Regions from separate parts of the Neisseria sp. HMSC065C04 genome, predicted to be linked through region 1. Evidence: predicted binding sites of a transcription regulator. Region 1 holds the regulator's gene; each other region holds the start of a gene.

Region 1 (2,275 bases):
CTACCATGAAACTGCAACAATTACGTTATGCCCTTGAGGTTTACCGACACAATCTGAATGTCTCTGAAGCCGCCGATGCACTTTTCACATCCCAGCCCGGCATTTCCAAACAAATCCGCCTGCTTGAAGAAGAATTGGGTATCCAAATTTTTATCCGCAGCGGCAAACGTGTGGTTTCCGTTTCGCAACCGGGCAAAGCCGTGTTAGAGATTTCGGAACGAATTTTGCGTGATGTACAAAACATTAAAAATATCGGCAGCGAGTTTACCGATCACGACAGCGGCTCGCTGACCATCGCGACAACGCATACCCAGGCGCGTTATGCTTTGCCCAAAATCGTTGCGGAATTTGTCAAAAACTACCCTAAAGTCAATTTGACCATCAAACAAGGCAGCCCTTCTGCTATTGCGCAAATGGTCAGCAGCGGCGAAGCGGATTTGGCAATTATTACCGAACGCATTGACGATCACCCCGAGTTGGGCAAACTACCCTGCTATGAATGGAACCATGCCGTCATTGTCCCGCATGACCACCCTCTTTTAGACTGCCGTAATCCTTTAAGCCTTGAAGATTTGGCTTCTTTTCCACTGGTTACTTACGAATTTGCTTTTAATTCCGGCAGCAGCATCGCGCGTACATTTAATAAAGTGCATATTGAGCAACCTGATGTTGCCTTATCGGCTGCCGATACAGATGTGTTGAAGACGTATGTCCGCTTAGGCTTGGGCGTTGGTTTGATGGCTAAAATGGCGTACGATCCCGTTGTCGATCAAGATTTACAGCTTATTGATGCGGCACACTTATTTGAACCGTCGCCCACTTGGATAGCCTTACGCTCGGATACCTACCTGCGCGGTTACGCGTATGACTTTATCCAGATGTTTGCACCGAAACTGACCAGAGAAGTAGTCGACCGCATTCTGTACACGCCGGTTGTGGAAGATTTTTCAATTTAATATCTGACTATCACTTGCGTAACTTAACAATTATTCTTTAATTCTTGTTAAAAAGGCCGTCTGAAATATTTCAGACGGCCTAAGATTCAGATAGCGTGCGAACAACCGGAAACCATTTTCTTCAAGGTTGTCGCATCTAAGATTTTGATGTGCTTGTGTTCAACCGAAATCAAGCCTTCATGATGAAATTTAGACAAGGTGCGGCTGACTGTTTCCAGTTTCAGCCCCAAATAGCTGCCGATTTCCTCACGCGACATCCGCAAGATAAAATCATTGGCGGCGAAGCCTCGTGAATAGAGTCGCTGAGACAGGTTGAGCAAGAATGCTGCCAATCGCTCTTCAGCGCGCATATTGCCCAAAAGCAGCATAACGCCCTGATCTCGAACAATTTCGCGACTCATTAAGCGGAAAAAGTGAGAACGAAGACTGGGAATATCCTGTCCAAGTTCTTCAATATGTGTAAACGGAAGCTCGCATACCTCGCTGTCTTCCAAAGCCACAGCATCACAGCTGTGAATATGGGAACAAATCCCGTCCATACCGATCAGCTCGCCCGACATAAAAAAGCCGGTTACCTGATCTCGTCCATCTTGGCTGGCGACTGTTGTCTTAAAGAAGCCCGCACGGATGGCAAATAAAGAGGTAAACGGCTCGCCGGCACGAAATAAGTACTCGCCTTTTTTCAGACGGCGGCTTTGACGAATAACCGCATCTAATTGTGAAAATTCGTTAGGCATCAGTCCGACAGGCAAACACAGCTCGCGTAAAGAACATGTGGAACACAAGGTTTTCATTTGATGTGTTGCATTGTGTGTAGCCATAACGCACCTTTAATTTGCTTAGTTCTCTCAATCCCTGATTAAGCCGAATAACTATTGACCCATGTCAAAGTCGGCATATCATTATGAGGCATTCTACCAAACTATCGAAATTTTGACTAAAATTTTCCCTAATTTCCCTACTTTATACTACAAGCCCCTACCATGAAAATCATCCCTATCTCAAATAACACGAACACAAACAATGAATTACCGGAATTCGACCGCGAATTGATTGCCAGTTTGCCATCAAGCGGCCCACGTTATACATCCTATCCGACCGCCGACCGCTTCCATGAAGGCTTTAAAGAAGCCGAATATATCCAAGCTTTAAGCCTGCGCAACATGGGCGCGCTCAACAAACCCCTTTCGCTCTACATCCACATCCCCTTCTGCAATACCATCTGCTATTACTGCGGCTGCAACAAAATCATTACCAAAGACAAAAGCCGTGCCGATGCCTATATCCAGTATCTGGAAAAAGAAATGGAATTGCTGGCA
Region 2 (2,275 bases), on a different contig from region 1:
AGGGTTTTTCAACACCATTCCCGCAGCCAAAGGTTTGCCGTCAGGCAGGAAGTAAGCGGCGGTTTGCGGATAACGTTGCAAGGGTTCCAAATTTTGCTCGATGGATTTCGCCATACGCGGAGAAACAGCAAAACCTTGTTCCGCCAAAGTAATCGGTTTCTCAAACAAACTTGCCCACGGTAATTTGCCGTAACGCTTGTGGACATCTTCGAGCAGCTTTGGAATCCCCGGCACACCGACCGAACGGCCGCCGACCACTGCTTTCATAAAGCCCATCGGTTTGCCGTTTTCATCCAAAAAAAGCGCCGGCGTTGCCGCTTTCGGCGCCGTTTCACGGGCATCAAACGTCGTCAGTTTTTTCGCCTTATTGTCCCAATACACCAGAAACGCGCCGCCGCCCAAACCGGAAGACTGCGGTTCGGTCAGACCTAAGGTCGTCTGCATGGCAATCATTGCATCTATCGCGCTGCCGCCGCGTTTCAAAATTTCATATCCCGCCTCGGTTGCCAACGGATTGGCAGATGCTGCCATATAATGCTTGGCGCGGATCAATTTCTGCTCGGTCAGCCCCGTCCCTTGTTCCGGCGCATGGTTATCCACAGATACGGAGGGTAGGGTAGCTTGAGGTTTCAGAACCGGCTGTTGCGCACAAGCGGCCAAAATCAAAACGGATAACAGTTTAATACTAAAGGAAAACTTCATATGCACACCCTTATTGAAATATTTTCAGACGACCTTTTCCCAACTTAAACAAAAGGAAATATGAAAATAGCTTGAAATAAAAAACCATTTGACTATTTCTCTAGTCAATCAGTTCCGATTGGAGAAGTATAAAACAAGCTAAGATTGTGTACAGGCAAAAAGTTACCCACAGAATGGAGCAGCAGGAAAATTTTATCCACATCTGCAAACAAGGCTGACCTTACTTTATCCTTATCAAAAAATATCAGCTAAGTATTTGAAAAAATTTTGTAATCAAAGTTATCAACAAGCTGTGGCAGCATTCAATATCATCTTCTATTTATTATTTAAAATCTAATTTATAGTTTGTTTTCCCAAAGGCAAAGGCCGTCTGAAACGTAAAGGCATCTTTTCAAAAAATTAAAAAGTTAAGGATTGTTAAAAACGTGTAAATCAGCTAGAGTTACGCTTGATAAAATTAATCAATAACGGAGTTTCACCAAATGAAAGGCGACATTGGCGTAATCGGCCTTGCCGTAATGGGGCAAAACCTGATTCTCAACATGAACGACAATGGTTTTAAAGTTGTTGCATTCAACCGTACGACCAGCAAAGTAGATGATTTTTTAAACGGCGCAGCCAAAAATACCAATATTATCGGCGCATATTCACTGCAAGATCTGGTTGATAAATTAGAAAAACCACGCAAAATCATGATGATGGTTCGTGCTGGCTCTGTTGTTGACGATTTTATCGAGCAACTCGTTCCACTTTTGGACGAAGGAGACATCATTATTGACGGCGGTAATGCCAACTATCCTGATTCCACCCGCCGTACACACGAGCTGGCCGCGAAAGGCATCCGCTTTATCGGTGCCGGTGTATCCGGTGGCGAAGAAGGCGCGCGTCACGGCCCGTCTATCATGCCTGGCGGCGACGAAGCCGCATGGCCCGCCGTCAAACCCATCTTCCAAGCCATTGCCGCCAAAACCCCGCAAGGCGAACCCTGCTGCGACTGGGTCGGCCGCGACGGCGCAGGCCATTTCGTCAAAATGGTGCACAACGGCATCGAATACGGCGATATGCAGTTGATTTGTGAAGCGTACCAATTCATGAAAGACGGTTTGGGCCTGTCTTATGACGAAATGCATCAAATCTTCAACGAGTGGAACAAAACTGAACTGGATTCTTATCTGGTTGAAATTACCGCCGCGATTTTGGGTTACCGAGATGAAAACGGCGAACCTTTGGTCGAAAAAATCCTCGATACCGCAGGTCAAAAAGGCACAGGCAAATGGACCGGCATCAATGCCCTCGATTTGGGTATCCCGTTGACCTTGATTTCCGAAGCCGTATTTGCACGTTGCGTGTCCGCATTTAAAGACCAACGCGCCCAAGCAAACAGCCTGTTTGGCAAAACTATTCCCCCGATTGAAGGCGATAAAGCCGCATGGGTGGATGCTTTGCGCCAAGCCCTGTTGGCATCCAAAATCATTTCTTATGCACAAGGCTTTATGCTCATCCGCGAAGCCAGCGAAAACAACGATTGGGCTTTGAATTACGGCAACACTGCCCTCTTGTGGCGCGAAGGCTG
Region 3 (2,275 bases), on a different contig from region 1:
GCTGAACAGCATTTCATGGTAGGCTTGGATTAGGGCTTGGCGTTTGTTTTCGGCTACGGGGGCAATGAATTTTTGCCATTGAGCCGGATAAATTTGGCTGACGCCGCCTGCTTCATTCAGCCATGCCATTTCAGACGGCCTGCACAGGAAAATACCGCGCAAAACTAAGCCGCTGACGCGATCAGGATGGGTTTCGGCATAAGTCAGCGACAAGGTGCTGCCCCATGAGCCACCGAAAACCAGCCATTTTTGAATACCGAGCATTTCACGTACTTTTTCAATATCGGCAACCAAGTCCCAAGTGGTATTGTCTTCAATACAGGCATAGGGTTTGGAACGTCCGCAACCGCGTTGGTCAATGATGACGATGCGGAAATGATCTGGATTAAAAAAGCCGCGACAGGCCGGTGATGCGCCTGCTCCGGGGCCGCCATGCAGGAAAATCACGGGGTGTCCATCAGGATTGCCTGATTCTTCCCAGTAGATTTCGTGAATGTCGGATACGCGCAAAAGGCCGCTATTTCGTGGTTCTTGAATCGGATGCATGAGCTTTCTCCTTTGTCTGATGAATATGTTGATTGTAACACTTTGCCTTCTGATTTTTCAGACGGCCTACATAGGTTTATCGCTACAAATAGCGTAAAATAGCACTCTTTTGACAGGATTATTTATGGCTGACAACAAACAAACACATGCTGCACCCGAAGGGCAACTTTTATTGCGTACGGTCGCCATGCCGCGCGATACCAATCCTAATCAGGATATCTTCGGCGGCTGGATTATGTCGCAAATGGATCTGGGCGGCGGTATTTTGGCGGCAGAAATCGCACAGGGACGAATTGTAACCGTGGCTGTTCAAGAAATGAATTTCATCAGACCGGTAAAGGTCGGCAACGTCGTGTGCTGCTACGGTCATTGCGTCCGCGTAGGCAATACTTCTTTGCAACTGAAAATCGAAGTGTGGGTGAAGACTTTGATGAACGATATGGTAACGGAAGACCGCCAACTGGTCACCGAAGCCGTGTTCACTTACGTTGCCATCGATGCACAAGGCAATCCGCGCCCTATTCCTCGCGAAGGCAATGCAAAGCTGGCACATTTGTAAGTTTAAAAATCAAAACAAGGCCGTCTGAAACCTCAATGTTCAGACGGCTTTTTTAATACAGAAGCAAAATGTAATAATATTTCTTTTGAGCTAAAGCAAGGCGAAGTATCTGTTTTTTAGGTTTAATTCAGGCTGATTGATAAAACAAAGACCGTACACCGGCTTCCTATAACACTTCCCTACCGCGACAGTTTGCGCCACTTTTAAAACGGCGTTCCCTCCTCAACCTACTTTAAGGAACATCATGGCTTCGCGCGATTTATATCCACAGGAAATTTTACAGGTTGTTCTCGACAAAAGCTGCGCCAAAGCACAATCTAGCATTCCCACACTGGCAATCTTGAGCGTTTTGGTCGGCGGATACATTGGTTTCGGATATCTTGCCTATTTAAAAGTAGTCAGCGGCATTCCGCACGAATGGGGCGGTTTTGCCACTTTACTCGGCGCAGCCGTGTTCCCAATCGCCTTGATTTGTATCCTACTTGGCGGCGGCGAGCTGGTAACCAGCAACATGATGATCATGTCTTTAGGCAGATTGGCCGGACGGATTTCCTCCAAAATGCTGCTGCGCAACTGGGTTATCGTCTGCATGGGCAATTTGGTGGGCACGCTGGCGATGGCTTTTTTCCTCGGATACTATGTCGGTATGATTGAAGGCAGCGTGGCAGAAAAGACCATTGCCGTGGCAGAAGCAAAAGTCCATATGGATTTCGGCCGTGCTTTTGTATCAGCAGTAGCATGTAACTGGATGGTCTGCATGGGCGCGTGGTTGCACTTTGCCGCTAAAAACACAACCGGACGAATGCTGGCCATTTGGTTCCCCGTCATGATTTTCGTATTAAACGGCTTCCAACACCTTGTCGCTAATATGTTCGTTATCCCCGCAGGTATTCTGGCAGGCGCAAACATCACATGGGGCCAGTTTTTCTTTAATATGATTCCCGTATTCCTAGGCAATGTCGTCGGTGGCGCATCCTTTGTCGGCGCGTCTTATCTTTATACCTATAAAGACACGCTGAAAGATAGTGCCGAATAGTTCTGCTTTGAAAACAACAAAACCTGCTTTTTAAGCAGGTTTTGTTTCAGACGGCATTGGTATTAAGTTTTAAAATCTATTTGGACACATTATTCAGATAAATCATCCAAACGAAAAAAGAGCCGTTTTTAAAA

Evidence for each region. Region 1 encodes FNR, which switches genes on or off when oxygen is low (the NO sensors DNR and NnrR bind a similar motif). Its sites were predicted from a motif close to TTGATNNNNATCAA; they were not measured.
Region 2: a site for FNR is predicted at 927-940, ahead of gnd (decarboxylating NADP(+)-dependent phosphogluconate dehydrogenase). Genes of this name have one in related genera too.
Region 3: a site for FNR is predicted at 1,191-1,204, ahead of HMPREF3022_RS00670 (formate/nitrite transporter family protein). Genes of this name have one in related genera too.

Annotation. Positions count from the first base shown of each region.
Region 1 is NZ_KV820406.1:77,946-80,220, reverse strand. It holds gene HMPREF3022_RS04205 (CysB family HTH-type transcriptional regulator) at 6-956, shown strand; gene fnr (fumarate/nitrate reduction transcriptional regulator Fnr) at 1,043-1,777, opposite strand; gene hemN (oxygen-independent coproporphyrinogen III oxidase) at 1,940-2,275, shown strand, end outside.
Region 2 is NZ_KV820422.1:43,476-45,750, reverse strand. It holds gene ggt (gamma-glutamyltransferase) at 1-702, opposite strand, end outside; gene gnd (decarboxylating NADP(+)-dependent phosphogluconate dehydrogenase) at 1,185-2,275, shown strand, end outside.
Region 3 is NZ_KV820381.1:124,000-126,274, reverse strand. It holds gene pip (prolyl aminopeptidase) at 1-546, opposite strand, end outside; gene yciA (acyl-CoA thioester hydrolase YciA) at 671-1,105, shown strand; gene HMPREF3022_RS00670 (formate/nitrite transporter family protein) at 1,350-2,141, shown strand.